2 linked regions of the Exiguobacterium sibiricum 7-3 genome follow. The protein of the gene in region 2 interacts with the protein of the main gene of each other region in a pairwise test. Links are inferred from orthologs where the notes say so. Each region holds a gene or a part of one and is shown on either strand. Other genes may lie near its edges.

The links.
Region 1: the proteins of P402_RS0103765 (region 2) and grpE interact in binary tests that used the Escherichia coli proteins (3 or more experiments, as listed by UniProt). The link is inferred for Exiguobacterium sibiricum 7-3 from one-to-one orthologs.

The regions. Positions count from the first base shown.
Region 1 is NZ_KK211190.1:2,228,305-2,244,328, forward strand. What follows is about bases 1-2,959. They hold grpE (nucleotide exchange factor GrpE), read right to left. Parts: upstream 1,784-2,959; coding sequence 1,217-1,783; downstream 1-1,216. Other genes in these bases: dnaK (molecular chaperone DnaK), read right to left, coding at 1-1,156; hrcA (heat-inducible transcriptional repressor HrcA), read right to left, coding at 1,808-2,845. Outside these bases: radical SAM family heme chaperone HemW, read right to left, coding at 3,152-4,312; lepA (translation elongation factor 4), read right to left, coding at 4,399-6,222; rpsT (30S ribosomal protein S20), read left to right, coding at 6,456-6,716; P402_RS0112615 (GNAT family N-acetyltransferase), read right to left, coding at 6,828-7,259; holA (DNA polymerase III subunit delta), read right to left, coding at 7,272-8,273; P402_RS16885 (YqzM family protein), read left to right, coding at 8,376-8,537; P402_RS0112630 (DNA internalization-related competence protein ComEC/Rec2), read right to left, coding at 8,573-10,708; P402_RS0112635 (helix-hairpin-helix domain-containing protein), read right to left, coding at 10,732-11,349; P402_RS0112640 (class I SAM-dependent DNA methyltransferase), read right to left, coding at 11,539-12,267; rsfS (ribosome silencing factor), read right to left, coding at 12,267-12,614; bis(5'-nucleosyl)-tetraphosphatase (symmetrical) YqeK, read right to left, coding at 12,611-13,186; nadD (nicotinate-nucleotide adenylyltransferase), read right to left, coding at 13,176-13,745; ribosome assembly RNA-binding protein YhbY, read right to left, coding at 13,742-14,035; aroE (shikimate dehydrogenase), read right to left, coding at 14,037-14,822; ribosome biogenesis GTPase YqeH, read right to left, coding at 14,822-15,928. UniProt on the Escherichia coli protein: Participates actively in the response to hyperosmotic and heat shock by preventing the aggregation of stress-denatured proteins, in association with DnaK and GrpE. It is the nucleotide exchange factor for DnaK and may function as a thermosensor.
Region 2 is NZ_KK211190.1:547,279-563,193, reverse strand. What follows is about bases 5,980-8,829. They hold P402_RS0103765 (Nramp family divalent metal transporter), read right to left. Parts: upstream 8,090-8,829; coding sequence 6,869-8,089; downstream 5,980-6,868. Other genes in these bases: putP (sodium/proline symporter PutP), read right to left, coding at 8,241-8,829; gatC (Asp-tRNA(Asn)/Glu-tRNA(Gln) amidotransferase subunit GatC), read right to left, coding at 6,377-6,667; gatA (Asp-tRNA(Asn)/Glu-tRNA(Gln) amidotransferase subunit GatA), read right to left, coding at 5,980-6,360. Also shown: P402_RS0103795 (CDP-glycerol glycerophosphotransferase family protein), read left to right, coding at 1-882; 23S rRNA (uracil(1939)-C(5))-methyltransferase RlmD, read right to left, coding at 962-2,326; P402_RS0103785 (diacylglycerol kinase), read right to left, coding at 2,356-3,324; Asp-tRNA(Asn)/Glu-tRNA(Gln) amidotransferase subunit GatB, read right to left, coding at 3,471-4,904; more of gatA, read right to left, coding at 4,918-5,979; more of putP, read right to left, coding at 8,830-9,752; pruA (L-glutamate gamma-semialdehyde dehydrogenase), read right to left, coding at 9,825-11,369; P402_RS0103750 (HesB/YadR/YfhF family protein), read right to left, coding at 11,497-11,784; P402_RS0103745 (hypothetical protein), read left to right, coding at 11,898-12,764; bcp (thioredoxin-dependent thiol peroxidase), read left to right, coding at 12,777-13,226; P402_RS0103735 (peptide ABC transporter substrate-binding protein), read left to right, coding at 13,554-15,203; P402_RS0103730 (homing endonuclease associated repeat-containing protein), read left to right, coding at 15,473-15,915. UniProt on the Escherichia coli protein: H(+)-stimulated, divalent metal cation uptake system. Involved in manganese and iron uptake. Can also transport cadmium, cobalt, zinc and to a lesser extent nickel and copper. Involved in response to reactive oxygen.

The sequences.
Region 1 (16,024 bases), 1.7 Mb from region 2 along the record:
TCGTGTTACGGTCGATCAGTTTCGTCATCACGCTACCCATTGTTTCGATTCCGAGTGAGAGTGGTGTTACGTCGAGAAGGACAACGTCTTTGACGTCCCCTGTCAATACGCCACCTTGAACAGCTGCTCCGAGGGCAACGACTTCATCCGGGTTAACCCCTTTGAACGATTCTTTGCCTGTGAAGTCTTGAACAGCTTTTTGAACCGCAGGAATACGTGTTGATCCACCAACGAGGATGATTTTGTCAATTTTGTCCGGTGTCATGCCAGCATCGCTGAGGGCACGACGTGTTGGAGCCATCGTCCGTTCTACGAGATCAGCTGTTAAATCGTCGAACTTCGCACGTGACAATGTCATTTCAAGGTGAAGCGGACCTGCTGCGCCAGCCGTGATGAACGGAAGGCTGATTTGTGTCGAAGAGACACCTGAAAGATCTTTCTTCGCTTTTTCAGCAGCATCTTTTAGACGTTGAAGCGCCATTTTATCTTGGGCAAGATCAATGCCGTTGTCTTTTTTGAATTCTGCAACCAAGTGGTCGATGATTTTTTGGTCAAAGTCATCTCCACCAAGACGGCTGTCACCGGCAGTTGAAACTACTTCGAAAACACCGTCTCCGAGTTCGAGGATCGAAACGTCGAATGTACCGCCACCTAGGTCATAGATGAGGATCGTGTGGTCTTCGCCTTTTTCAAGACCGTAAGCAAGTGCTGCTGCCGTCGGCTCGTTGATGATCCGTTTGACGTCAAGACCAGCGATTGTCCCTGCATCTTTTGTTGCTTGGCGTTCTGCATCGTTGAAGTAAGCAGGAACCGTGATGACCGCTTCCGTTACTTTTTCACCGAGGTAGTCTTCTGCTTGTGCTTTGAGTTTTTGAAGAATGATGGCAGATACTTCTTGTGGTGTGTAGTCTTTGCCTTCGACTTCAACTTTATAGTCTGTACCCATGTGACGTTTGATCGACATGATTGTGTTCGGGTTTGTGATGGCTTGACGTTTTGCGACTTCCCCGACTTGACGCTCGCCGTTTTTGAAAGCAACGACAGATGGTGTCGTACGGTTTCCTTCAGCGTTTGCGATAACGACAGGCTCTCCGCCTTCCATTACTGCGACACATGAGTTTGTTGTTCCTAAGTCAATACCAATGATTTTTGCCATGATAAATTCCTCACCTTCGAATAGTTAGTTTAGTAGTGTTAAATCAGATCGTAACGTAGATTATTCTGCGACTTTGACCATACTTGGACGAATGACACGATCGTGTAATTTGTATCCTTTTTGGAATTCCGCTGTGACGACACCTGATTCGTGTTCTTCACTCGGCTCTTGAACGACTGCCTGATGCAGGTTCGGATCAAAGGCTTCTCCAACAGCTGGAATCTCAACGACGCCCTCATTTTGGAGTGTTTCCGCCAATTGACGTTTGACCATCTCGACACCCGCTAAAACAGACTTCGTTTCTTCGTTGTCCGATTCGATTTGAAGCGCACGGTCAAGATTATCGACTAATGGAAGCAATTTCTCGACGATGGTCTGAGAAGAATACTTCGCACGGTTTTCGGCTTCAATCCGGTTCCGGCGTTTAAAGTTGTCAAAATCCGCACGAAGGCGTAATTCTGATGCTTTTGCTTCCGCAAGTTGTGCTTCAAAGTCGGGTGCAGCCGGTTCTTCAACGAGATCCGCCTGGACGACCTCTTCTTCTGTTACTTCAACTGTTTCTGCTTCTGTTTGTTGCTCGGTTGTTTCTTCAGTATTGAGGTTTTGATTCTGCTTATTTTCTTCCACTCTGAATCGAGCCCCTTTCTATATTCAATCCAAGTTGTTTTTACGCAACTCGGTTTGGAATGCTTGTAAAAGATGAATGATCGAATTGATGCCTCGATTATAATCCATCCGTTTTGGACCAATCAGGGCCAATGTTCCGAGCGAGACGCCGTCAACGGAGTAATGAGCACGAATCACACTGCAGTCTTTCAGGGCATCGACGTTATTTTCGCTGCCGATTGTAATCAAAATCTGATTATCCAGACTTGGACTCAAGAAATCGAACAATGCTTCCTGTTGCTCGATCAACTCGAGGACCGGACGCAGTTTCGCGACATCCTGAAACTCAGGTTGATCAAACATGTTCGCTTTCCCCCCAAGATAAATCAAGGGACGTTCCTCATGCTGATCCGTCAAGACGATGTCGAGTGCTTTTGACAGCAGGGTCGTCTGCTCCGAATGTTCGGAACGGAACCGTCTGATTTCTTCGAGCAGACGGAGACGCAATTGACTGAGCGGCGTTCCGCGTAACGTTTGGTTCAGCCGTTCCATCAGGCGACTTGCCGCCTCACGTGAGAGGGCTTCCGCGAGCTGAAGTGTCTTATGTTCGACGTGACCGGTTTCTGTCACGAGAACGATAACGACACGTCCTTCCGCCAAGGGAATCAGTTCTAAATGATGGAGACGTTGTCCTTCTTCTTTTGGACCTAATACAAGCGTCGTATAATGTGTCAATTCGCTCAACAAGTCCGCTGTATGTCGGATCAACCGATCATTTTCATTCACGGAATGGGCAAATAACGATTTTAACGCTTTTGCCTCTTGCGGTGAGATGCTTTCCGGACGAATCAGATGATCGACATAAAATCGATATCCGAGCTCGGATGGAATTCGGCCGGCAGAAGTATGCGGCTTTTCAATCAATCCCATTTCTTCGAGGTCCGCCATCTCATTTCGAATGGTCGCGGAACTGAACGTCACGTCACTCCGTTTCGAGAGCGTCCGTGAGCCGACGGGTTGAGCGGTTTTGATATAATCATCGACGATTGCACGTAAAATCAACAATTGGCGATCCGTCAGCACCTTCTTCACCACCTTATTTTGTTAGCACTCACTTTTGGCGAGTGCTAATTACATCTTTACTATAAGGAATTCTGGAAATGATGTCAACCAATTTGCTGAACCCTTTGAAGACTTTCCCATTCTGCGATACAGTGAAACAAACAAGAAAAGGATGAGGTATATGCTCGAACTGTTTTCAATGGCCGGTGTGTTCGTCTGGGTGTTCATCGCGATCATCGGAACAACCGCCTACTTTTTACGAAAACCCAAAAAATAAAACGGCGTCCGCATACTTTTGTATGGACGCCGTTTTCATTCGTACGGATCTTAACTATTCAGTTCCCCTTCGACTTCCGCTTCTCCGATGAACTCGGCAAATACTTCGTTTGCGAGCGGTACACCGGCATCCGTTAAACGCAGATGAGTCGCCGTCCGCTCAACGAGTCCGCGCGGCAATAACTTCGCAATCGTCTGCCCGAAGACGTGATCGAGTGAATAGCCGTATTTTTCTTCAAAGTGTCGTTCCGACACTCCTTCTTTCATTCGTAACCCGAGAAACATCTCTTCTTCCATCCGTTCAACTTCCGTTAACGGTGTCTCATTGCGGACCGGTAAACCTTCCGCTTTAATGTAGTGTGGAATCGGTGCGATGTTTGCCCGGCGTGTCTTGTTAATATAACTGTGCGAGCCGGCACCGAATCCATAATATTCGTCGTTTTCCCAGTAGACCCGGTTATGCCGGCTTTCCCGACCCGGTAAGGAAAAGTTTGAAATCTCATATTGTTGCAATCCGCCGGCTTCAATCGTTTCAATCATTAAACGGTACATATCCGCTTCTAAATCCTGCGTCGGTAACGGCAACTTCCCTTTTCGATCCTGAATCGCAAAAACTGTATGCGGCTCAAGAATCAACGAGTACGACGAGATATGCGTGATCGGCAAACGTAATGCCCGTTCGACATCATACCGGACTTGTTCAAGCGTTTGGTTCGGTAAGCCGAACATCAAATCAACCGAGATGTTGTCAAACCGTTTTGCCGCATGATCAAGTGTCTCGGCAACTTTCGCTTCCCGGTGCGTCCGGCCGATCCGCTCGAGTAATCCGTCGTCAAAGGACTGAACCCCAAAGCTGACCCGGTTGACGCCGCCTGCTTTCATGATGTCGAGTTTTTCTGGTGAGACGCCGTCCGGATTGGATTCGACCGTATATTCGAGTGTTGCGTCCGTCAGCGGCAGGAGATGCTTCGCGATGATATCCATCAGACGTTGCATCTGGACTTCATTTAAAGCTGTCGGTGTCCCACCACCAATAAAGATCGTTTCGAGCCGATCGGTCGGATACTGTTGTAATGTCAGCTCGATTTCCCGTTCTAACGCATCGAGATATTCCGCAACCGGCTGATTTTTTAAAAAGACTTTATTAAAGTCACAGTAATAACAAATATGTTCACAAAACGGAATGTGGACATATGCGGCGCGTGGAGTCATTTCGCCTCATCCTTTCTTCACTTAAACAGACTTTCTTTACTTAAACAGAAAAAGGGTGCGCCAGAAACGCCCCCTTTGTGTCTTCTTTAATCTTCATCCATCGACAGAACCGACATGAAGGCTTCTTGCGGTACTTCTACCGAGCCTACCATCTTCATGCGTTTCTTACCTTCTTTTTGCTTCTCGAGCAATTTACGCTTACGCGAGATGTCTCCGCCGTAACACTTGGCGAGAACGTTTTTCCGTAACGCTTTGATTGTCGAACGGGCAACAATCTTCGTTCCGACGGCCGCTTGAATCGGTACTTCAAACTGCATCCGCGGAATGAGTGCTTTTAATTTATCAACGATGACTTTCCCACGTTCGTACGCAAAATCACGGTGAACGATGAAGCTCAAGGCATCGACGTTTTCATTATTTAATAAGATATCCATCTTGACGAGACGTGATTGCTGATAGCCGATTAATTCATAATCCAGTGACGCATAGCCTTTTGTGCTTGATTTTAACTGATCGAAGAAATCATAGACGATTTCCGATAACGGAAGTTCATACGTGATTTTAACCCGTGCCGTATCGATGTATTCCATATCGATGAACGTTCCGCGTTTCTTTTGACAAAGCTCCATGATGGCACCGACATAGTCGTTTGGTGTCATGACGGCTGCTTTAACGTATGGCTCTTCGATGAACTCGACTTTTTGCTGTTCCGGCATCTTCGACGGATTATCGACATGGAGTACTTCTCCGGCCGTCGTCGTAACATGATAGATAACCGATGGAGCAGTCGTGATCATATCGATGTTGAATTCGCGTTCGATTCGTTCTTGAATGATTTCCATGTGAAGCATACCAAGGAATCCACAACGGAAACCGAATCCGAGTGCCTGTGATGTTTCCGGCTCGAATTCAAGTGCTGCGTCACTCAATTGAAGACGCTCGAGCGCTTCGCGTAAATCATTATAGCGTGCAGCGTCAATCGGATACAGACCACAGTACACCATCGGGTTCATCTTCCGGTATCCCGGTAAAGCTTCTGTCGCCGGTTGTTTCGCCAAGGTAATCGTATCCCCGACGCGGACATCACCGACTGTTTTAATGGAAGCCGATAACGTACCAACGTCTCCGACCGTTAATTCTTTTTGACGGAGTGGCTTCGGTGTCGAGACAGCGAGTTCCAAGACTTCAAAGTCTTTTCCGGTCGACATCATCCGAATCTTGTCACCGATCTTAACCGTCCCGTTGACGACACGAATCGACGCGACGACACCACGATAGGCGTCATAATACGAATCGAAGATCAACGCTTCAAGTGGTGCTTCCGGGTCACCCGTCGGTGCCGGAACTTTCGCAACGATTTGTTCGAGGATTTCTTCAATCCCGATACCGGCTTTCGCGGATGTCGGAACAGCTTCAGAAGCATCCAGTCCAATCACGTCTTCAATCTCTTGACGGACACGTTCGACGTCTGCTGAAGGCAAATCAATCTTATTGATGATCGGCAAGATTTCCAAGTCGTTATCCAGTGCCAAATACACGTTAGCAAGAGTTTGCGCTTCGATTCCTTGCGCCGCATCGACGACGAGGACCGCTCCTTCACAAGCAGCAAGGGAACGGGAGACTTCGTATGTGAAGTCGACGTGTCCCGGTGTATCAATCAGATGGAGGATATATTCCTCACCATCTTTTGCCGTATACTTTAATTGAACGGCATTTAATTTAATGGTAATCCCGCGTTCACGTTCTAAGTCCATCGCATCGAGTGTCTGATCTTTCATCTCACGTGATGTCAAAGCACCTGTTTTTTCTAAAATACGGTCTGCAAGTGTCGATTTCCCGTGGTCGATATGGGCGATGATAGAGAAATTACGAATACTTTTTTGCCGCTTTAAACGATCTGCATTATTCATGTTTATAGTCACCTTACCTTATAGTCAAACGTACATACGCTTCATTATACCAAAAATCACACGGGGTGCACCATCTCGTTTTGTTTTCCCAAAAAACAAAAATCGAAAGAAACCCTAGAGCTGTTATTGCTTTTAAGAAAAACGTTTGCTACAATTGTGTTTGTTCTGTTGAACGATAAATGCAGATATGCGAATATAAATCTCGAATGAGTTTTCTTGGAGGTGAATCATCCATGGCTAACATTAAATCAGCAATCAAGCGTGTTAAAACAGCTGAAAAACGCCGCGTCGCTAACGTACAACGTAAATCGTCTATGCGTTCAGCTATCAAAGCAGTCGAAACTTTCGCTACTGAAGGCAACAAAGAGCAAGCGCTCGTAGCTTTCAACACAGCATCTAAGAAAATCGACAAAGCTGCTGCTAAAGGTCTTATCCACAGCAACAAAGCTGGTCGTGACAAATCACGTCTCGCTCGTCTCGTAAACGCACTTTAATTCTTCTTTGAAGGATACAGTGATCGATCACCGCTCGGAGTCCGCTCCAGTGGTGATTTTTTTGTGTTTAAAAAACCATCCGGCTGTTTGTCGGATGGTTTTTTATTTCCGTCAGAAGCAATCCACCATGACATGATGTGGACCGATTCCTTCGATTTCGAATGACTCGCTCGCAACCGTCAAACCCAATCGTTCATAAAAAGGAACAGCATTGAGTCGAGCGTTACACCACCAACCGTCTGCACCTTTTGCTTTCAGTCGATTTCGTGCCTCTTCTAACAATGCTTTTCCATATCCTTCTCCACGGACAGCAGGACTCGATGCCATTCCGCGTAATTGATAGGTCAATTCCGGATACGCCTCATGAGGACGATTGGAGAAAGTACCGATAGCTACAATCCGTCCGTCTTTGACGGCTCCTAAATGAAAAGTGGATTCGAGATCATCGTCCGGATAGACACACATTTCAATCGGCTGGTTGGGACGTAAAACTTCTTTTCGAAGTGGAATGACCTCTGTTGCTGAAATGATTCGAATCTCCATCTGCTCTGCCTCCTATAATGTAGCAAGCCGGACAATCAGGGCGTCAAACAATATCCGCTTGTCCCCTCGGCCCGTCTTCATACCCTCGTCTGTCGTCGTGATTGCGATCAATGCCTGTTCGAGCTGCGCGAACGTAAATCGTTTACCAGCCTGTAGGGCGAGTTTGATCGCATATGGATGCGCCCCGACTTTGGACGCGATTTGCCGTTCCCCGTACCCTTGTTCCGCTAGACGTTTGGACAACAGCATCATCCGGTACTGTCGTGCCATCAGACCAAGTAACGCCAACACTTCCTGTCCCTGCTTTTCGAGATCGCGAATCAATCGAATCGCCGGTTCAAGTTGTCGTTTCATCAGATAATCCGTCAGTTGGAACACATTATCCTCTAACGTCCGTGGCACCAGTAAATTAACATCTTCCAGTTCAATCGTCGGATGATCTCCGGCATAGAGCATGAGTTTATCCAGTTCATGTGTCAGCGTCGCCCACATCTCGCCCGTCAGGAAAATCAATCGTTCGATGGCAGGCCGTTCCATCCGGTACCCTTTGTCATTGACAGCATCCATCACGAAACGAAACAGTTCTTCCGTCGTCGGTTTTTTTGCTTCGAGTACGACAGCCCGGTCTTTTAACCGTTTGACAATCGTTTTTCGCTCATCCAGTTTTTCCGCCTCGACAATCAAGACGACAACTGCATAATCCGCAGGTTGGACGATGTATTCAGTCAATCGCTCTACGTTATGTGTTTTCTTGTCTTTTGCACCAGTCAAAAAAGTCGCCGGTTTAGCGATGACGACACGGTAATCACTCAAAAAAGGGACCGTTTCCGCTTCATCGAGTACTGCATCGAGTGGTTGATCGTTTAAATCAATCTTCATGTAATCAAAGCGTTCACCATCCGGCAAAGCGGCTTTGACGATTTCACGTTCCCACTCTTCCAAAAGGTGTCGTTCCGTTCCATATAATAAATAAAGGTTCGCCAGTTTTCCGTTGACAAGCCAAGGTGTTTTCATCTTCCCCACCACATTTCACAGTTTGTTCTTAACTTCATCATAGATAATCCTCTTTTATTCCGCTATACTAGAAGCGGAATCTATTTTTAGGGGGAATGCAGCATGGCACATTCAGTACGTCCACCAAGTGAGAATGCGTTTGAAAACGACATTCAGTCAAAACGTAATGACGCGCTTGACTCAGCGGTCGGTTTTGGCGCATCGTTCGGTTTTTTCGCAGTCTTGTTCATCATTGGCGTTGTAATTAAATTCTTAAGCCTATAACCAGTAAAACAGCAACCTTGGGGGGTTGCTGTTTTTTATTTTAGCATAGGTTCACAGCCCGTTGCAGAACAAGTTATCATTCCCGATTGATCGGTCCGCATGACAGTCCGGTTCCTCGTTCGCTCCAGTACTTCTGCATGAGGATGACCATATCGGTTATTTCGTCCTGCCGATATGATGATCAGGTTCGGATCCGTTTTCTGCAAAAGCTGTTCTCCGGTTGACGTTTTCGAACCATGGTGTCCCGCTTTTAAAATATCGACTTTTTGGACAGACCATGTCTCCTCTTGATCAATACTCGCATCTCCTGTCAATAAGACGCGCTTCCCGGCAATGTCGGCAAGTAACACGACCGACCGGTCATTTTCTTCTTCTTCGCTTGCTGCAGGAGCCAACACCTTGAGCCAGGGACGAATCTGCTGTCCTGAACGAATGTATTCAATTTTTGTTCCTGTCGCTTCAATCTGTTCAATCAACGCGTGCCGTTTTGGATCTTGATTGTCGAACTTTCCCATGTAAATGGTGTCCACTTGAATTTTTCGCAATACCCCCAACAATCCACCGATATGATCATGGTCTGCATGTGTGACCACCAATCCTTCAATGTGCGTTTCTCCCCGTGTGTGCAAAAACGGAGCTACGATTTGTCCACCCGGATCGAATGGTCGTAAAGGAGGACGGATCGATAAGGAGAATGCCCCTCCGGTATCGATGACAAACGTTTCTCCCGCTTTTTCGATGATTGTACTGTCGCCCTGTCCGACGTCAAGAAAGGTGATTTGCTCCGGCGTTTGTTGATCCATATAAAGGCTCGCTGCGAGCAGCCCGACCAGTGGGACCAGATGCCCGAACCATTTGCGTTCGGCCAACCACCAGCCTGTAAGGACCACTCCTGCCACAATCAGAAACACAGGAAGTGAAAAAAGATGAACCGCAACGGTCGGGACGGGTAATTTTTCCGCCCAAGCCAATGCTTGATCCAAGAATGAAGTAGCCTGACCATGCAGGCGAACCAGATTATCAGACGACGGAATCAGCACAGCTGCACTGACAAGGAAAGACAGCGGTAGAATCACCCACTCAATCCATCCTCCGACAATCAAATTTAACAGCGGTGACCAAAGGGAAACCTCCGTCTGTTGAGCTAATTGCAGGACAAGACTTGTCATGATTTGAGCCCAAAGGCTAATCAGCAACCAGTTCCAGGGACGTTTGATCGTTTCCCACATCTTGCGGGACAGTAATAAGAATATCGTCAATCCGACGGTCAGTTGAAACCCAACGTCATATAGATAAGTATACGAGACCGCCAATTGAAGCGCTCCAATCGAACCAACGACCAATAAGGGATCAGGTCGCCGGTTAATCCTGTGACAGAACAACAATACCATGGCGACACACACCGCACGTGTGACTGGAGCACTCCACTCCGTCAACCATCCATATAACGGCAAGGTCAACAATAGAAATTCAAATCTCCGCTCCCGCGTCAACCGCAGTTTTTTTAAAAGCCATAACATCGTTACAATCAAAAACGCAATATGTGAACCGGAGATGACAATCGCATGGAGTAAACCGAACTTTTTGAAACGTTCCATCGTCATCTGATCCATTAAACGATCTTCCCCTAATACTAAGGCTTCCACATACAGTGCTTGTTTGATGGGAAGTTGTTCGATCCGCGTCATCCACTGCTGACGAATACGCCGTCCATTCGCTTCGAATCCCGGCGTCTCCGAACACTTCCCCCACCGGACAACCTCATATTTTCCCTGTAATTGTTCAATCTGCATCCAACGGGATTCGTCAAATCCGCCCGAATTCACTCGAGGCAATACCGTCCGCTCTTCCAGCTCGACTTCACATCGTTGCCCGATCCGCTCATAGTCACGATCCGTTTTTTCATCCAGCGTGGTTGCGACAACGATTTGCTGATTATGGGCTTCTGCGAGATAACGGATTCTGTCGCCATTCTGCTTGGCATCCAGAATATCGATGACTTTAACCGGTCTGACGACCTGCTCCGTCGTCATATTCAGTAAAAATACGAAAGTCAGGCCAATGAGTGATAACACAGAATACGTCGACATCGACCAAGATTTCAGTACAAGAATCATTGAACAGACCGCTACCAGCCAGAGGGATTCTTTTAAGGCGATGAGCCCGATCATAAAAAATAAAGGCAACAGCGGCATCAGTAGACGATGAGATAAGCTTTCAGATTTTCCAATGTCTTAGGTCCAAACCCTTTCACATCGCCAAGATTCTCATACGCTGCAAAGCCACCTTTTTCTTCCCGGTATTGTAAAATCGCACTGGCCTTCGCAGGACCAATCCCTGGCACTTCCAATAGTTGTTCTTCAGTCGCTGCATTTAAATCAAGTAATCCTTTTGGCACTTCCGCTTGTTCAGACTTTTCCGGTACTACCTTCTTTGATGCCTTGGTCTTTTTCTTAGTCGGAACAATCACTTCCTGACCATCGATTAAACGTGCTGCCAGATTGAGTTGTTTGATGTCTGCTTCTGCAGTCACTTCTGCACGTTTAATGGCATCTTGAACGCGATCACCGAGTCGAAAACTGTATGGACCGGGTCGTTTGACCGCCCCTTTGATATCAACCATGATTTTTTTCTGGACCAGTGTCTGATCCGCCGAATGGTCTTCTGCCCGTGCTTCCTGTTCTCGTTCAACGATTGCTGGTTTTTCAACCAATGCCTCGTTCGAACATGAAGGCAGCGGAACAAATAAGACAACGAGCAGTAGGAGAACAACCGCGATCGTTGCTACTTGCTGTAAGCGTGGAATCGTCATCCATATCCCTCCTGTCTCTTCGACTGTATCAATCTTTCCGCCGCTTCTGAACAGGACTAACCTCCATTATCCAATGATGCTCCTCTCCCTACGCTCGTTTTTATTCTCCTTGATCAAACCATCTGCCTTTCTAACCCAAAACAACATAAAAAAAACCATCAACAGGATATCCGTTGATGGTTCGATAGTTTATACTTTTTCAGCAACGAAGAAAATACGTTCTGCTGTTTCAGTCGGTGCATCGGATGTGAAATCACCTGTTACGGCACACACACGGAAACCTGCTTCGCGTAACCAGGTAATGTATTGTTCCGGCGGATACGTCCGTTGATGATGTGTCTCATCGACACGATCGTACCGTCCGTCCTCCCCTTCAATAAAGAAGGTCAATTCATGGACGACCGATAACGGGTCTTCACCAGGATCCGCGAACCAGATATACGAACTTTGCTCGGCATGGGTCGCATACGTTTTCCCGTTAAATAACGTCTCCATCTTATAAGGGGAATGAACATCAAACAACAACTTTCCGCCGTCCGTCAACAGACGTGCTGCACTATCGAATGTCTGTTTGACGTCCGATTCCGTCTGCAAATAATTCAAGGAGTCACATAAAATCGTAATCGCATCCACCGAATCCGGCAATTCAAGTTCCCGCATGTCCTGTACCCAAAAATCAACGTGTCGATTTGTCTCCATTGCTTTTTCCTGAGCAATTTCAAGCATCTCTTCCGATAAATCGACGCCGGTGACCTCATAATGGTCGGCCAGTAACAAAGTTGCCGTTCCGGTACCGCAACCGATATCCGCGATTCTTTTACCGGGCTCTACCTGTTCGAGTACCCATGCAACCCATTCAGGATACGGTACGTCTTGCATCAGTTCGTCATAGACATACGCAAACTGTTCGTACGCCATTAGTCGATCTCGACTTCTACTTTAGGAGCGTCTGCCCATAGTTTCTCAAGGTTGTAATAATCACGGTCGTCACGGTGGAAGACATGTACGACGACGTTCTCAAGATCCGCGAGGACCCAACGTGCCGCATCCATTCCTTCTAGCCGTTTGATCGGTAATTCGTTTTTGTGTGCCACTTCTTTCACTTCACGTGCGATGGCTTGAACTTGTTTTTCTGAGTTCCCTTCACAAATCACGAAGTAATCCGCGATCGGTGAAATACTCGACATGTCGAGTACGACGATGTCCTCAGCACGCTTATCATCAATTGCATTTACGATTAATTTTAATTCTTGTTCGACTGTCATAGGACGGTCCCCTTTCGTTTTTCCGGCACGAACGCATTATACGTCTCGATCGTCAGCGGAAAAATCACTGTTTGTTTTTTGCATAAAAATGAAATCGTCTGGACAAGTGTCGCAATGACGGCTTGCGTCAAATCTTCCTGCGCAATCTGCCGAAGCTGTTCGACACCCGGATACTGACGATTCGGTTCAATCGCATCTGCGACAAAAATGATTTGATCGAGCAACGGCATATCCGGAGCACCCGTCGTATGATTGGCGATCGCTTGATAAATATCAGCGTCCTCAACGCTGAGCTCTCGCTTAACGAGTTCTGCCCCGACTGGTGCATGCAACAATTCTTCATCATAGTTGAGTAATTCATCCAGTCCAAGTTCTACTGCTACTGTCTGCATCTCGGACACATTCCGATATTTCGCATAATCGTGTAACATGGCTGCTAAAGCAGCTTTTTCTTCTTGAACCCCATATTGTCGAGCTAGTTGAATTGCCGTCTCGACGACGCCAAGCGTATGGATGTAGCGTTTTTCGGGCAATGTTTCCTTAATGATTCGTTTCGCTTCTTCAAGTCGCATAGAGTTTCCACTCCTCGATTAGTTGTCGGACCGGTTCCGGCACGAGATAACGAATACTGCGCCCTCTCGCTACCCGTTGTCGGATGTCGGTCGAAGAAACTTCAAGCAATGGCATATCGACTGCCGTGACACGCGCACCTTCCGGAATCAGGTAACGACTGCCTGGACGCGCGACTGCCCCAAACTCAATTTCCTTGTACAATTCTTCCGACCGGTGCCATGTTCCTAAACTGACTAATGAGTCCGCACCGATCAGAAAAAAGAACGCATGTCCGGGATAACGCATCTTCAGTTCACGGATCGTATCAAACGTGTACGATTTCGTTTCCCGTTCAAACTCGATCTCGGAGACTGAGAAATCCTTGTTGTCCCGGACTGCTTCTCGGACAAGTTGCAACCGTTTCGCCGCACTCGTCACCGTCGATTGTTTATGCGGCGGAAGTTTTGCCGGTAAAAACCAGACCGCATCCAGTTGAAGTTGCTCTTTCGCTTGTTCGGCAATCAGCAGATGACCGATATGGGGCGGATCGAATGTCCCGCCCATCAAACCGATCTTCATCGTGGTAATTGAAGTGTCTTATTCTCTTTCGATTCCTTGTAGAGAACGATGACTTTTCCGATGACTTGAACGAGTTCTGCATTCGTTCCGTCAACGAGCTCAACCGCGACATCTTTCGGAGCGTCAGCACAGTTTTGCAGAACTTGAACTTTCAAGAGTTCACGTTTTTCAAGTGCATCCATCAAATCTGCACACATCGCTTCACCAACACCGTTTTTTCCGACTTGGAAAATCGGGCTTAAGTCGTGAGCCGTTGCGCGTAAATACCGTTTTTGTTTACCTGTTAACATATTATGATTCCTCCAATTGCTTTCTAATCACCTGCTCGCCGAGCGCGAGATCAGGCGGATGACCGGTGAAGCGTTCAAACGCTTCAGCCGCTTGTAGTACAAACATCAAAACACCATCTAGTGTATCAAGCCCGTTTGCGGTCGCTTCCCGCAAAAAACGGGTCGGGGTCGGTCGATAAATAATATCACAAATTAAAGCTCTCGTCGCTGTCAATTCGATTGGCGTCTGATCAATTGCGGGAGCCATCCCGACAGAAGTCGTATTGATGATGACATCATACGGCAGCAAATCCAGTGTGTTCGACCAAGGGACAGCAGATTGTCCGAATTCAGCAGCCACCTGTTCAGCCGTCTGATTCGTCCGGTTCATGACTGTAACATGACCGGGAAGCATCGGAATGATACCACGTGCCGCGCCGCCTGCCCCAATCACTAAACTGTTCTTCGCATTCGTTCGCGTCGCAAGGGCGCGGGCAAATCCGGTTCCGTCCGTATTGGTACCGACCAGTTCCTCCCCGTCCCAATAGACAGTATTGACGGCACCAGCGCGTGCTGCCGCCGGCTCCAGACGATCAAGAAACGGAATGATGGCCGACTTATGGGGAATCGTCACATTGATTCCATCAAACTGCCGTTTTCTTACCTTCTGAACGAACGCTTCCAGCTCGTTCACTTCGACATCTACCGTGGTATAACAACCGAAAAGCCCAGCCGCCTTCAGCCATGTTTCGTGCAACATGGGTGAAAGCGAATGGGCAATCGGATGACCGATGACAGCAAATTGCATCAGACAAGCGCCTCACGTAATGAGACAGCAACACCTTTTGGTGCGTAGGCAGCAACTCGTCCGCCTTTTCCGTGAACTGCAACCCAACCGAGTCCACTGAAAACGATATCCGTTTTCATGTTATCGCGTAGACTGAACTCGTGTCGAACGAGCGGCGGAAGCATCTCAAGCGTCTTCTCATTCGGCGGTGATAACAATTCTCCGTTATGATTCGCATACAGATCGTCTGCTTTATCGAGCTTCGTCCGGTGTACTTTCAAATCATTCGACATATAGATGACGAACGATCGTTTGTTGCCTTCCATGTAGTCAAGACGTGCCAGACCACCGAAGAACAACGTTTGTTGCGGATGGATTTGGAAAACTTGCGGCTTGATTTCTTTTTTCGGTGTAATCAGCTTCAAATCCCGTGCATCCACGTAGTGTGCCATTTGATGATGATTGATGATTCCCGGTGTGTCGTACAGGTTACAGTTGTCGTCAAGCGGGATATCGATCAAATCAAGCGTTGTTCCCGGGAAGTGACTGACTGTGATGACCGCCTCTTCTTCTTCTCCGAAACGCTTGATGACCTGATTGATCAATGTCGATTTTCCGACATTCGTACAGCCGACGACATACACGTCGCGTCCTTTACGGTAGTAATCAATCTTTTCTGCCAGTTCATCCACACCGTGTCCTTTTTTCGCACTGATCAGATGCACATCGACCGGGCGTAACCCCAACTCTTTTGATGTTTGACGCATCCAGTTCATCAGACGGTTCGGATTGAGTGATTTCGGTAGCAAGTCGGCTTTATTTCCGACGAGCAAAACATCATTTTTTCCGACAAACCGGTGTAATCCCGGTAACCAACTTCCATTAAAATCAAAGATATCAACGATTTTAACGACTAATGCATCTTTTTGACCGATTCCATCTAAGATTTTGACAAAATCATCGTCCGTTAATGCGACGTCTTGAATTTGGTTGTAATGCTTCAGTTTAAAACAACGTTGGCAAATGACCATTTCCCGGTCAAGTGCAGATTTAGGCGCATAACCAGGTGCTTTTGGATCCTCTGTCTGGATCGCGACACCACAGCCTGCGCAATTGATTTCTTCCATGTGTGTGTTGAGCCGCATCGGGACTTTCCCTTCTCTATTCAACGTAGCGCCCTGCACGCCACTCCAAGAGCGTAACTTCCGACCTTTCGCCGTACA
Region 2 (15,915 bases):
CGTCAGCCGCTCAGCTTAAAAAAACGACGGGAAACGATTTATTTACAGACCTGGCACGGCACTCCTTTAAAACGGCTGGGACTCGACATGGACGAGGTCCATATGCCGGGTACGAATACCGAACAGTATAAAAAGAACTTTTCTGCCCAGGCCCGGGAATGGACCTATCTGCTTTCACCCAACCTCTATTCCAGCGCCATCTTCAAACGGGCCTTTGATTTTCGGGGACTGCTTCTTGAAACCGGTTATCCGCGAAATGACCTGTTGTATGCGCCTGACCGCCAGCAACAAGCCGAACAGATCAAGCAGTCGTTACAATTGCCGCCTGACAAAAAAGTCATCTTATATGCACCGACTTGGCGTGACGACGAATTCGTGACGAAGGGACAATACCGTTTTAATCTCAAGCTGGATTTGGAACAGATGCAAGCCCGTTTGAGTGACGACCATATCGTTCTGTTGCGTATGCACTACTTGATTGCTGAATACCTTGATTTGACAGCGTTTGACGGTTTTGCATACGACGTGTCCGCTTACGGTGATATCGCGGAGCTGTATCTGATCAGTGATCTGTTGATTACGGATTACTCGTCCGTCTTCTTCGATTATGCTCACTTGAACCGTCCGATGTTATTCTTTACGTATGATTTAGAGAAGTATGCTTCCGTCCTCCGGGGATTCTATTTTGATTTTGAAGCGGTCGTTCCCGGTCCTCTGTTAAAAGAAAGTGACCAGGTCATCGACTATATTGAAAACATCGAAATACAATCCAAACAGTACGAAGATAAATACGCAGCGTTCCAGGAACGCTTTTGCAGCCTGGATGACGGGAAATCCAGTCAACGGGTTGTTGATGCGCTTTTCGCTTCTAAGATCCAGTAAAAATTTCACATAAAAAAACGAGAATCACACTACCGTTCTTCCGGTAAGTGATTCTCGTTTTTTGTTAGTTTAGAGGCACTTAGTTTTCTTCACGTACGAACAAGGCAACGCTCTCGACGTGTGTCGTGTGTGGGAACATATCGACCGGTGTGACTTCCATCAGCTTGTAGCCGAGTTCAGCCAAAAGCTTCGCGTCACGCGCTTGTGTCGATGCATTACAAGAGACGTAGACGATCCGCTTCGGTGCGACTTCAGCAGCAGCACGGAGGAATTCTTCGTCACAGCCTTTACGCGGCGGGTCAACGACGATGACGTCAGGCTTGATGCCGCCTTTAACGAGTGCCGGCATGACCGTTTCTGCAGTTCCGTACTCAAACGATACGTTGTCGATCCCGTTTGCTTTTGCATTCCGGCGTGCGTCGTCAATCGCTTGTGGGACCATTTCGATACCGTAGACGTGTTTCGCCTGTTGCGCGAGCGATAATGAGATCGAACCGATTCCGCAGTATGCATCAACGACGATTTCATCGCCAGTTAACTGAGCGTATTCCAGCGCTTTTCCGTACAGTTTTTCCGTTTGTAACGGATTGACCTGGAAGAACGAATGCGGTGAAATTTCATACGTCAATCCGGCAATTTGATCGCGGATGACAGATGGTCCATGTAAGACGATGTTACGTTTTCCTAAGATGACATTCGTCTCATCCGGATTGATGTTTTGCTGGATCGATGTGACGTTCGGGACAGCTTTTAAGATGCCTTCGACGATTTTATCAGCACCGCGCAATTGTTTGACCTTCGTCACGAGGACGATCATCAATTCGTTTGTATGGTAACCGTGGCGTGCCATGATGTGACGGATGACACCGCTGTTTTTCTTTTCATCGTAAGCCGGAACCTTCAGGTCAGCCAGTACTTTCCGGACGGCTTGAATTGCATCATCATTCTCTTTATTTTGGATCAGACAGTAATCCATGTCGATGATCCGGTGACTGCGTTTTTGATAAAAACCGGCCATTAACTTGTTGGATTGGAACGCGACCGGCACTTGTGCCTTGTTGCGGTAACCCCATGGATCTTCCATACCCATCGTTTCGTGGACCGGAATCTCAAGACCGGCAAGACGCGCGAAAGCGTCACGGACACGGTTGTGTTTGAATTTCAGTTCCGCGTCATATGAGAGATGCTGCAGTTGGCAACCGCCGCACTGGTTATAGACCGGACAAGGCGGCTCGACACGATCGACACTCTTCGTTTTTTGACGGATAATCCGTCCGAAGCCGTATGATTTCGTCGTTTTCGTAATTCTGATTTTGACTTGTTCCGTCGGCAGGGCACCGGGAATGAAGACTGTGTAGCCGTCAATCCGGGCAACCCCTGAACCGTCGTGCGTCAAGTCGACGATATCGACGACGTGCTCATCGTTTTTTTGTACTGGAATCATATTATTTTCCTCCTAGAAAATCCCGCGTCTTACGCGAGATTCGTTTCCTGTTCTTGTGCCTGTAGCTGTAAATTGATCGTTTCCATCTCGTCGATCCGGAACTTCGGCGTCATGACGTCGAAATGTGATTGAAGATTCGTCATCTCCCCTTCACAAATTCCGCCAAACTCGCCATCGATGTTCAAGCTCATCTCGGATGTATTTCGCATCCGGACAAACGACGTCGTCACATGTTCAATACATGGATCCGAGAAGTGGTCTCCCTTTAACGCCAACCGCATGACACGGATTAACTCAACGAGATTACATTTTTTCAAAATGAATAAATCAAAGCGTCCATCATTGAGGGAAGCATTCGGTGAAAGTTTTTCAAAACCGCCTACAGAATTGGTGTTCGAAGTCAAAAATAACATGACTTCGCCTTTAAAAATCCCGCGTTCGTGTTCGAGCTCGACATAGGTCGGACGGATTTGCGGGAGTTTTTCCATCCCTTTGACGTAATACGCCAACTGTCCGAGTGCCGTCTTCAGTTTTGATGGAACTTCGTACGAGAGTTCCGTCATGATGCCACCACCTGCGATGTTGATGAAGTAGTGGGTACCTGTCGTCCCTTCGATCTTCCCGATGTCGACGGGCATCGTGTACCCGGTACAGATGACATCCATCGCACCCTCAATCGTCAAAGGAATCCGCATCGCCCGACCGAAGTCATTGGTCGTTCCGACCGGTAAGACACCCAGTTTCGGACGAACCGGATACGAGGCCATGCCACTGATCACTTCGTTTAACGTACCATCTCCACCTGCAGCAACGACAAGGTCAAATTCGGCTTCACAGGCCCGTGCTGCTTCATATGTCGCGTCACCGACCGCTTTCGTCGAATAGACGGAAGTCTCATAACCCGCTGCTTCCAGCCGGTCCAAGATATACGGCAGATTACGCTTTACCATCTCTTTCCCGGAAGTCGGGTTATAAATCACTCGCGCTCTAGGTCTCATAAGATTTTCTCCTTTTTTACTCAACCGATCCATTTGATACATAACTGTTTTATTTTACATGAAGTTCTGGCACATTACAAAGGCAAAAAAAGAAGCACTGCTTCCTTCCCTTGATTTAAGAGAGGAAATCAGTGCTTCAACAGAACTTATTTTAATTTTTCGAGTTCTTCGTAGAACAGTTGATCAAGCAATGCCGGATTCGCCATTCCTTTTGTCTTTTTCATGATTTGACCGATGACGAAACCTTTTTTCCGGTCACGGCCGTTGACGAGTTCTTCGACAACCGCCGGATTTGCTTCAAACATCTCGACAACCAGTCCGCGAAGGAGTCCTTCGTCCGAGATTTGTGCAAGTCCTTGTTCTTCGACGTAAGCACGCGGCTCGACGCCTTGCTCGATGACGGCCGTGAAGACTTGTTTCGCGATTTTTGATGAAATCGTGCCGCCGGCAATCAATTCGATCATTTCCGCGAGACGGGCTGGTGTCAACTTGATCGTGTCAAACGTTTCCGTCGATTTGTTCAAGTGACCTTGGACTTCCCCGACTGTCCAGTTGGCAGCGGCTTTCGGTTCAGCACCGGCTGCAATCGTCGCTTCGAAGTATTCGGCCATCTCACGTGTGACAGTTAATTGTTTTGCATCATAGGCGGACAGACCAAGCGCTTCCTGGTAGCGGACACGGCGGGCATCAGGTAATTCCGGGATACCGGCACGGATTGCTTCTTTCCAGTCATGATCAAGAACCAACTTAACGAGATCCGGTTCCGGGAAGTAGCGGTAATCAGATGCTCCTTCTTTAACCCGCATCAAGACCGTTTGTTTTTTCGTTTCGTCAAAACGAAGTGTTTCCTGACGCATGACACCGCCGGATAACAACAACTTACGGTGACGGTCTTCTTCGTATTCCAGACCTTTTAAGACGTTTCCGAACGAGTTCAAGTTCTTCAGCTCGGTTTTTGTACCGAATTTCTCTTGTCCGTAGGGACGGACGGAGATGTTACAGTCGCACCGTAACGATCCCTCTTCCATCTTAACGTCCGAGACGCCGGCATACTGCAACACTTCTTTAAGACGTTCGAGGTACGCGACCGCTTCTTTTGCTGAACGCATGTCGGCTTCACTGACGATCTCAATCAACGGTGCGCCGGTCCGGTTGAAGTCGACGACCGAATGGTTGGCACCGGTGTGGTTCATCTTCCCGGCATCTTCTTCGAGGTGGACGCGTTCGATCCGGAAACGTTTTGTTTCGCCGTCGACCTCCGCATCGATGTAGCCATCAAAACCGATCGGCTGATCAAACTGCGAAATTTGATACGCTTTTGGTGTATCCGGATAAAAATAGTTTTTCCGGTCGAATTTCGTTTGATCGGCAACCTGACAGTTCAAGGCCATGGCAGCACGAACGGCCAGTTCGACTGCTTTTTCATTAATTTTCGGCAGAACACCGGGATGTCCGAGACAGATCGGGCACGTCTTCGTATTCGTTTCCGCTCCGTATTCCCGGGCACAGCCGCAAAACATCTTCGTATTTGTATTTAATTCGGCATGGACCTCAATACCGATGACCGTTTCAAAGTTCATAAGGCATTCTCCTTTATAACTTCGGAAGCGCGAATCCACCGGTCGCAAGCTCGAATGCATGCGCAGCACGATAAATCGTCGCCTCGTCAAAGTGTTTTCCGATGATTTGCAGACCGACAGGCAATCCGTCGACGAGACCGGCTGGAACCGAAATCGCCGGGACACCTGCCAAGTTGATTGGAATCGTCAGGATATCGTTAGCATACATCGTGACCGGATCATCGTTCTGTGCCCCGAGTTCAAAGGCTGGAGTCGGTGCAGTTGGTCCGATGATGACATCGTAGTTGGCAAGGACCTGGTCAAAGTCTTGTTTAATCAACGTCCGTGCTTGTTGTGCTTTTTTATAGTAGGCATCGTAATAGCCTGAGCTGAGGGCATACGTGCCAAGCATGATCCGGCGTTTGACTTCGTCACCGAAACCTTGAGCGCGCGAATACTTGAAGACATCTTCGAGTGCATCAGCTTCCGCGCGGACACCATAACGGATTCCGTCGAAACGTGCCAAGTTCGATGATGCTTCTGAAGAAGCGAGCAAATAATACGTCGCGAGCGCATATTTCGAGTTCGGAAGTGAGACTTCGTCGACCGTCGCACCAAGCGATTCAAGTTTCTTGATTGCGGCACGGATATTTTCCTTAACGCCTTCACTGATTCCTTCGCCGAAATACTCTTTCGGAACGGCAATCTTCAGTCCTTTGATATCCCCTGTCAGTGCTTGTGTGTAATCCGTCGGGTTGACGTTCGCTGACGTCGAATCCATGTCACAATGTCCGGCAATCGCACTCAATAAGTACGCATTGTCTTCGACCGTCCGTGTCAATGGACCGATTTGGTCAAGTGATGAGGCGAAGGCAACGAGACCGTAACGCGAGACGAGACCGTATGTCGGTTTTAAGCCGACGACACCACAGTAAGCAGCCGGTTGACGGATCGAACCACCCGTATCAGAACCAAGGCTGAACAAGACTTCGCCTGCCGCGACAGCTGCTGCTGATCCGCCTGACGAACCGCCCGGTACGTGTTTTGTGTTCCACGGGTTACGAACCGGCTTGTAGGCCGAGTTTTCGTTTGATGAGCCCATCGCGAACTCGTCCATGTTGAGTTTCCCGATTGTAATGGCTCCTGCTTCATGCAGACGCTCGACGACCGTCGCATCATGCGCCGGAACGAAGTTTTCGAGGAACTTCGAACCACACGTCGTCGTCATCCCTTTCGTGACGATGTTGTCTTTGACACCAATCGGTAACCCGAATAATGGGTTCGCTTCGTGCTTTGCAATCTCGTCCATCCGTTTTGCTTGTTCGAAAGCATCTTCGTTTAATGATAAAAATGCGCCGATGTTTCCGTCAACGCGGTCAATCCGGTCAAACGATTCCTGGACAAGCTCGGATACTTTGACTTCTCCGTCTTTGACGAGTGTGTGTAAGTTCTTTACACCATGTTCAAAAAGTGACATATCGGTGGTCTCCTCCTTATTCGAATACTGCCGGGACACGGACTTGTCCGTCTTCCCAATCAGGTGAGAGTCGTTCTACTTCCGTGCGCGGAAGCGACGGACGTACTTCGTCTTTACGCAAGACGTTTTTGAGATCGAGGACGTGTGTCGTCGGTTCGACGCCTGTCGTATCGAGCTCATTTAATTGTTCAGCAAACCCGAGAATCTTCTCAAGTTGAACGGTAAATTGTTGGACTTCTTCATCTGTTACGGCGAGACGTGCTAAATGCGCCACATGGCGGACTTGTTCTTCATTAATCTTTGCCATCTGATTCCACCTCCGGAACTTTTTCAATATATTTTACACTATTTCTAATCATAGCACTTTTTGTCCAGACAAAAAAGACGATGGTGCATCGGGGGGAGGTCCGCACCATCGTCCTTATAGGGGTAGCAAAGCTTCCGGGCAGAAAGCTTCTAGTAATGAATTACCCGGGCTACCGATAAGCAAAACAAGAAATCTGATTATTCAAAATAAAAGATCAACTAACAAATAGATGTTGAAGACGATAACGATACTAACGATCGTCCAAGCGACACCTTTCGTCAGCGTCCGGTTTTTATATTTGCCCATGATCCGTTCACTTGATGTCGCACGAATTAACGGGATCAAGGCAAACGGAATCCCGAACGATAATGCGACCTGGCTCCAAATTAAGGCACGTGTCGGATCAAATCCGGATAACAGCAAGATAATCGCCGGTAACATCGTGATACTGCGTCTGAGGAAGATCGGAATCTCCATCTTCAGGAAACCGCGCATGATGGCATCCCCGGACATCGTGCCGACACTCGATGAAGCCAGTCCGGAAATCAACAGCGCTCCGCCAAACAGATAAGGTGCTGCGCCCCCGAGAGACGTCCCGAGTCCATGAAAAATACTTTCCAGCGTCTCGGCCTGTTGGCTCGTCCCGAAGAAAACTGTCGCGGCAATGACAAGCATCGCGGCATTGACCGCTCCCGCAATCAGCATCGCCGCCCAAATGTCCATTTTCTGAATCCGTAACAAACCTTTTTTATCAGCAATGTTTCCCATCCGGCGTTTCGTTAAATCGGAATGGAGGTAAATCGCATGCGGCATGACCGTTGCCCCGAGCATCCCCGCTGCCAGGACAATACTCGACGTTCCGGAAAATCCGGGAATCAATCCCCCGGCGACGTCCCGCAGGACCGGTTTGACTTCGATGACCTGAATCGCAAATGCCAGAGCAATGACAAGGACCAATGCTCCGATGACGGCTTCAAAATGCCGTAACCCTTTCCGTTCGAATCCGAGGATGACGAACGAAGCAACTGCTGTCAGCAAGGCGGCGATTTTCAAATCAATGCTGAACAACAGATTAAAGCCGAGTGCAGCTCCGACAAATTCAGCCAAATCTGTTGCCATGGCAACGAGTTCGGCCTGCGCCCAATAAATGATCCGCATGACCGGCGACAGTTCATCCCGGATGACTTCCGCAAGGCTCGTATTGCTGATCAAACCCAGTTTCGCCGACAGTGTCTGAATCATCACAGCCATCAGGTTGGCAGCGACAATTACCCATAGCAGTAAAAATCCGTACTGTGCTCCTGCTGTCATGTTCGTCGCGAAATTCCCCGGGTCGAGGTAAGCGACGGCAGCCACGAATGCCGGTCCGATATAGTGCCTTTTTTTCAAACGCTCCACTGGAACGATCGGTTGACTCGCCATTTGCCTCACCTCTCTTTAGTTGTTAGTATACGCTTTTTTTGCGCATAGGCAACATATGTGCTTTACATAAAGATATGTTCACTTAGTTAGTTTCTTCTATAGAAAAACAATGCCCGGCGCACGAGGCACCGGACATCCTTTTTTGTGATCATCAAACGACTTTCCGTTGTTGTTCCGCTCCTTTGAGTTGAGCCTGCACTTCATCGAATTCATCATACATCGCTTGACTTGGTGCTTTCGTCAAAAGACTGCCGGCGACGAGTGCGACGGTAGACGCGATGAACGCAGGAATCATCTCATACATCTCCGAGATGTAAAACGGAAGATCTTTGACATACATCTTCACCAAAATCCAGGCGATGACGACGACCGATCCCGTAATCATCGAGGCAAGTGCACCATGTTTGTTCATCCGGCGCCATAACAGGCTGAATAAGACGACTGGTCCAAACGCAGCACCGAATCCCGCCCATGCATATCCGACCAGCGTCAAGATGGATTTTTGAGCACCAAATGACAGGGCAATCGCAAGCAGTGCGACGACGAGAACCATGATCCGCCCCATGACCATTAACTCTTTATCTGACGCATTCCGTTTTAGGAAACGCTGATAGAAGTCATTGGTTGCAGCACTCGACGAGACGAGCAGTTGCGTCGAGATCGTCGACATGATCGCCGCGAGTAATGCTGCGAGTAATAATCCTGTGATGAAACCCGGGAACAGATCACGTGACAGTTGAATGAAGACGTTCTCCGGATTATCGAGTGTTCCGCCTTGTTGTGTGAAATAGGCGTATCCGAATAATCCCGTTACCATGGCTCCGACAATCGAAAACGTCATCCAGATCATTCCGACCCGACGAGCCGATTTCATTTCATGCAGGTTTCGAATCGCCATAAAACGGACGATGATGTGCGGTTGACCAAAGTAACCGAGACCCCAAGCAAGCAAGGAAACGATGCCGATCACGGTTGTCCCTTTGAACAACTCGAGTTTCGAACCATCCGTCGAACGAATCGTCTCAAGCGTCTCATTGATCCCACCGCTGAGCGCAAGCGTCACGGCTGGAACGATCAGCAAGGCGATGACCATGATCATTCCTTGAACGACATCCGTCCAACTGACTGCGAGGAACCCGCCCAGGAAGACATAGGCAATGACGACACCTGCCAAAATCCATAAGCCGGTTGTATATTCAAGCCCGAAGACGGATTCAAACAAACGACCGCCGGCAACAAAACCACTTGAAGCGTACATTATAAAGAATATTAAGATAACTCCAGCTGAAACTGTACGCAGAACACCACTTTTATCATGGAACCGTTTTTCAAAGTAGTCGGGAATCGTAATCGCATCCCCGGCATGTGCCGTATAAGCACGTAAACGTGGTGCAACGAGCAACCAGTTGGCATACGCACCGAGCAGTAACCCGATGACAATCCATCCACTGGACAGACCAGTTGCAAACATGGCGCCTGGTAATCCCATCAATAACCATCCACTCATATCACTCGCTCCGGCTGAGAGCGCTGTGACGACAGGTCCGATTGTTCGTCCTCCCAGCATATAATCGTTCATGTTTTTTGTCCGATAATACGCGACGACGCCTAGTGTGACCATCAAACCCAGATACAACAAAATTGCGAACCACATTCCGTTCATCTCGTGCTCCCCCTTTTCTAAAGAAAAACGGGTATGCAGGTCGCATACCCGTTTCATCTATTAAACATCATTTTAGAACATTTCAGAAGTAGTTTTTGCTTGAAGGTGTAAAGTCAAGTAATCCGGTCCGCCTGCTTTTGAATCCGTCCCTGACATGTTGAATCCGCCAAACGGCTGGTACCCAACGATTGCGCCTGTGCAACCACGGTTGAAGTATAGGTTACCGACATGGAAGTTCGCACGTGCGTATTCCTGGTTCGTACGATCTTGAGTGATGACCGCACCCGTCAAACCGTACTCCGTGTTGTTTGCGATATCGATCGCTTCTTTGAAGTCTTTTGCTTTCGTGAAAGCGACGACCGGTCCGAAGATTTCTTCCTGCATCAAACGATCAGTCGGTTGAACGTCAGCGACGATTGTCGGCGATACGAAGTATCCTGTCGAATCATCCGCTGTACCACCCGCTGCAATCCGGCCTTCTTGTTTTGCGACATCGAAGTACGATGTGATTTTCTTGAAAGCTGCTGCATCGATGACAGGTCCAACGTTGTTCGTCACGTCGACCGGGTTACCGATACTGAGTTTGTTCGTGTTTTCGACGACTTTTGCGAGCAATTCGTCATAAACCGAATCAAGTGCGACGACACGTGAACAAGCTGAACATTTTTGTCCCGAGAAACCAAATGCTGCTTTTGTAATCATGTCTGCCGCATAGTCGAGATCAGCCGACTCGTCGATGACCATCGTGTCTTTTCCGCCCATTTCCGCGATGACGCGTTTGAGCCAGATTTGACCGTCGTTCAATTTCGAAGCCCGTTCGTTGATACGGAGTCCGACATCGCGTGAACCCGTGAAGCTGATGAAACGCGTTTTCGGATGATCGACGAGGTAATCGCCGACTTCCGCGCCTGGTCCCGGAATGAAGTTCAAGACGCCGGCCGGAAGACCTGCCTGTTCCATGACTTCCACGAATTTGGCAGCGACGACCGGTGTCGTTGATGCTGGTTTCAAGAGGATCGGGTTACCTGCCACGATCGCAGCAACCGCTGTTCCTGCCATGATGGCAAGCGGGAAGTTCCATGGTGAGATGATGACACCGACACCGAGTGGAATGTAGTCGTAACGGTTGTATTCACCCGGACGGCTCTCGACTTTTTTACCTTCTTTTAAGACGAGCATCTGACGCGCATAGTATTCGAGGAAATCGATTGCTTCTGCTGTATCCGCATCCGCTTCGTTCCATGGTTTACCTGCTTCTTTGACGAGATAAGCCGAGAATTCATGTTTGCGTTTGCGGATGATGTTCGCTGCTTTGAATAAGACGTCCGCACGAACACTCGGATTGACGAATTTCCACGTCTCAAATGCTTTGACTGCAGCTTGCATCGCATCTTCAGCGTGTGCTTGTGTCGCTTTCGAAACGCGTCCGACGATTTCTTCTTTGTTTGCCGGATTGACAGAAACGATTTTGTCCTCTGTCGTCACACGTTCTCCCCCGATGACGAGTGGATAATCTTTCCCAAGCTCTTTCGATACAAGGTCAAGCGCCTCTTCGAACGCTTTCTTGTTTGCTTCCTGTGAGAAGTCCGTGAATGGTTCGTGTTTGTACGGAATCATCTCTATTCCCCCTTTTATACTTGCTTTTAATCGCTTACATTCTCCATTGTACAGAAGCATGTCGCCGCTTACAATTATTCTAGACAAAAAAATGAAGAAGACCGATTCGGTCCCCTTCATGTCCTGCTTATTGCTTCGCCTGCGAAAAGACAATTTCTTCGTTTTGGACGGATACTTCGACATCCTGCCCCTGGAACAGCCAGTCATCTTGATCGGAAACGACGAAATGAATCCCGTCGACGGTTTCTTCAACCGCTGCCCGGTCGACGGTCTCCATGTGGACTCCGACTGAGAAACCTTGCGTTAAATCGGTTGATCCGCCGTATTTAGCGAAAAATCGGATGGTATCGCCTTCCTTTGCTTCCATCTCTTCTTTGAAGTATTGTAATGCTTCGTCTGTTACGTGAATTTTCATCTTGAACCCACTCTCCTTTATGATAGTGTACCTATTCCCTACTCAAAAAAGCGAATTTCCTGTATGGTGAAGACACAAAGTATTGATGTTGTTCATATAGGAGGAACTGGAATATGAAACGATTATTGACGGTACTCGCGTCAACTAGTATCATCCTCGTCGGATGTGGAAACGATTCTGCTCCGTCTACTGATACTGAATCCCCGAAGTCAACTGATACTCAATCCCCGAAGTCAACGGAAACGAAACAAACAAAACAGGCAAGTCAAGATGTCCTCGATGTTTATGCAACGTATCAAAAGACAATTGGTCAATCAGGTACGGCTGATGCTGATGCACTTGCCTCGATTGAATATACAGGTGATAAAAAGTTATTACGGGCCACGACGCTCGGTGCCAAAAATTTAAAAATCAAACCGGGTAAAGTCGTCAAAAGTTTTCAGAAAGGTGACGTCGCCTACATCATTCACGAGTTCAACGATGAAGACGGGTCTCCTTTACCGAACCGCGCTTCAAAACTGTTCCTAAAACAGGACGGAGAATGGAAAGTCGTCATCGTCCCGACGAAATTCAATCCCAAAGTCTTTACGACGCTCGCCTCCCTGTTTGAGTCCTTTAATGCCGATGAATATGGGGTTAACGCCAAAGCGGCGGAAGCGGTCGGTAATACAAAAGAAGACGAGCAAGATGAGGTCTTTACACGCGTCAATGCCCAGACGGATTACATGGCACTCGAAATGAACAGTAATATCTTAATGATTTACGGTCCTGCTCTTGGTAACAAAGGCAATCCAGAAACGCTCGTCCATTATTATGAAGATTATGCCGACTGGTACCGTGAAGAACAAGCCTTGTTGCTGAAGACGGCTAAAGCCGGGACGGACTTCGAAAAATATTTGATTGCTCTCGACCCGTTAAAGGAAAGTTTACAAAAGAAACTTGAAAAATATGCCGACCAGTTAAATATGGAACTCGGTTGAGGAGGATTATTCATGAGCACACTCGATTTTACACTCCCGAATGCGCAGGGAGACATGATCTCATTAAGTGATTTCCATGGGAAAAAAGTTATTGTCTACTTTTATCCGAAAGACTCGACACCCGGTTGTACGACGGAGGCCTGTGATTTCCGTGATGCTTCCGCAGCATTCGCTGCAAAGAACACGGTCATTCTCGGCATTTCGGCTGACAGTCAAAAGCGTCACCAGAATTTTATATCAAAATACGAACTTCCGTTCGAATTATTGTCTGATGTCGATCATGCCATCTGTGAACAATACGGTGTCTGGCAACTGAAGAAGAATTACGGAAAGGAATATTATGGAATCGTCCGTTCCACTTTTTTAATCAATGAATCCGGTGAATTGATTCAGGAATGGCGCTCCGTTAAGGTCAAAGATCACGTCTCAGAAGCACTTTCTTTCCTCGAACAATCGAATTGACCGAGTTAAAACACGCCATTTTAATGAGCGTGTTTTAATTTTGGAATCATTTTCACCTCCCAATATTATCCTCTCCAAAAATTATTTTTACAAAAAAAACGTTGATATTACACGAAATTTTAATCAATTTGAAATAATCTGAAAATAAGCTATTGATTTTTCTGAATATTGTATTTATTATTGGTAACAAGTTGATCCGGTGCTTTCCTTCAACAAAATAAAAGGCGATGACCCCTCTTATTTTTTTAATAGGACACCGGATCGCTATTTTAATCGGTACTCATTTTTCAATCATATATATTCATTCTTGGGAGGGAACTTATTATTATGAAGACGAAAAAAACACTTGCACTCGTTGGTGCGCTAGCCATCGCCGGATCAAGCCTCGCTGCTTGTACATCGACAGATGATTCAAAAGATACTTCAGGTTCGAAAGACACGAAAAAGGCGTCGGACAAACAGGTCCTCAACCTGACAAGCGGTTCAGACATCCCGGCACTCAGCCCGACTGTCGCAACGGACTCGGTTTCATTCACAGTCTTAAACAACGTGCAGGAAGGTCTTTTCCGTCTTGATGAGAAACAAGAGCCGACACCTGGTGTTGCGGAAAGTGTAGACGTCTCTGAAGATGGTCTTACATACACATTCAAACTGCGTGATTCGAAATGGTCGGACGGCAGTGACGTCACGGCAAAAGACTTCGAATATGCTTGGAAACGTGTCCTTGATCCGAAAAGCGGATCGCAATATGCGTACATCATGTATATCATCGATGGTGCTGAAGCCTACAATACAGGAAAAGGAAAACCGGCTGACGTTGGTGTCAAAGCGGTTGACGACAAGACACTCGAAGTCAAACTGACACAACCTGCCGAGTACTTCAAAGCGCTGACTGGCTTCGGTTCATTCATGCCGCTGAAACAGGAATTCGTCGAAGAAAAAGGAAAAGACTTCGCGACGAATCCGGAGAACTTCCTCTACAACGGACCGTTCCAACTGACGGACTGGAAAACAGAGGTCGGCTGGAGCTACAAGAAAAACGATCAGTACTGGGATGCCGATACGGTCAAACTGGAAGAAGTGAACTACAAAGTTGTTAAAGAAGTCTCGACTGCCGTCAACCTGTATGAAAAAGGCGACATCGATACAGTCGGTCTGACAAGTGAATTCGTTGATCAGTACAAAGACAGTGAAGATTTCGATACACGTCTTGACGCTTCAATGTACTATATCCAAATGAACTTCAAGAACGAACTGCTCAAAAATAAAGACATCCGTAAAGCAATCGATTCCGGGTACGACAAAGAACAGATGGCGAAAGTCCTCTTAAACAACGGATCGATCCCTGCTTACTACTATGTACCAAAAGAATTCGCTAAAGGTCCGGACGGAAAAGACTTCCGTGACGGCAACGAAGGTTTCGGATCATACGATGCTTCGTCAGCTAAATCTTCGTTCGAAAAAGGTCTCAAGGATATCGGTAAGAAATCCGTCAAGCTTGAGCTTCTTTCGTACGATGACGACAACTCGAAGAAAATCTCCGAGTACCTCAAAGGCGAGTGGGAGAAAAACCTTCCAGGTCTTGAAGTTACAATCAAACAGCAACCGTTCAAAAACAAATTGGACCTTGAGTCTAAAGGTCAGTTCGAACTTTCATTCGCCGGATGGGGCCCTGACTACCAGGATCCAATGACATTCCTCGATATGTGGATGACTGATGGGCCGTACAACCGTGGTAAGTACTCAAGCGACAAGTACGATTCACTCATCAAGTCGGCGATGAAAGAAACAGATGCTGCAAAACGTTGGCAGTCACTGAAAGATGCGGAGAAAGTCTTACTTGAAGACGACCAAGCCATCTCAGTCATGTACCAACGCGGTGCTTCCCTCTTACGTAAACCTTACGTCAAAGGAATCGTCAACCACAAAGTCGGTGCGGATACTTCGTTCAAGTGGACGTACATCGAAGGAAAATAAGCATGACTTAAGACCAGCCTCGCCCCATGCGAGTCTGGTCTTTTTTTCCATATGAGACAAATGTACTGTTTTTATCCTGTTCATTAAAAATTGGTAACATTCTGTTTTCATTTGATTTACTTCCATTTATACTTAGCAGAAGAATGATTTTCACTTTATTTACAATATTTCACGGTAATTATTCATAATTAATGGAAAAGTGCCGATATATTCTATACAGAGGACTTTTGCCTCAACTATTACGATTCACTAGGAAGGAGGACTCACCCTTGAAACAACGTGTACTTACGAGTCAGCAGACATGGACGGAAGAACAATTGGAAATGATTCAAGCCATCCAGGCATTAGGCGAGCTCATTCAAGATCGTCCCCGCCGGACGATTTATCGTCGCTATGCCATCGAACATGGTTGGCCACAACCGGAGAGCATCATTCGTCAGTTCGGATCTTGGCCGGAAGCTTTATCAGCAGCCGGTTATGAATGGCACATCGATCAACAACCGGAAGAACTCGAGCGTGCGCCGAAATATACGAAAGATGAAATCCTGAAATCGTTTCACCGGTATGCTCAGGATGTCGGATCGACCATTACTTTAAAAAAATATCAAATCTGGCGAAAATCGGTTCATCATGCGCCGAGTCATTATCATATCGTGAAGATGTTCGGATCTTGGCATGATGCGTGTACCGCTGCCGGATTAGAAGCCAGCGT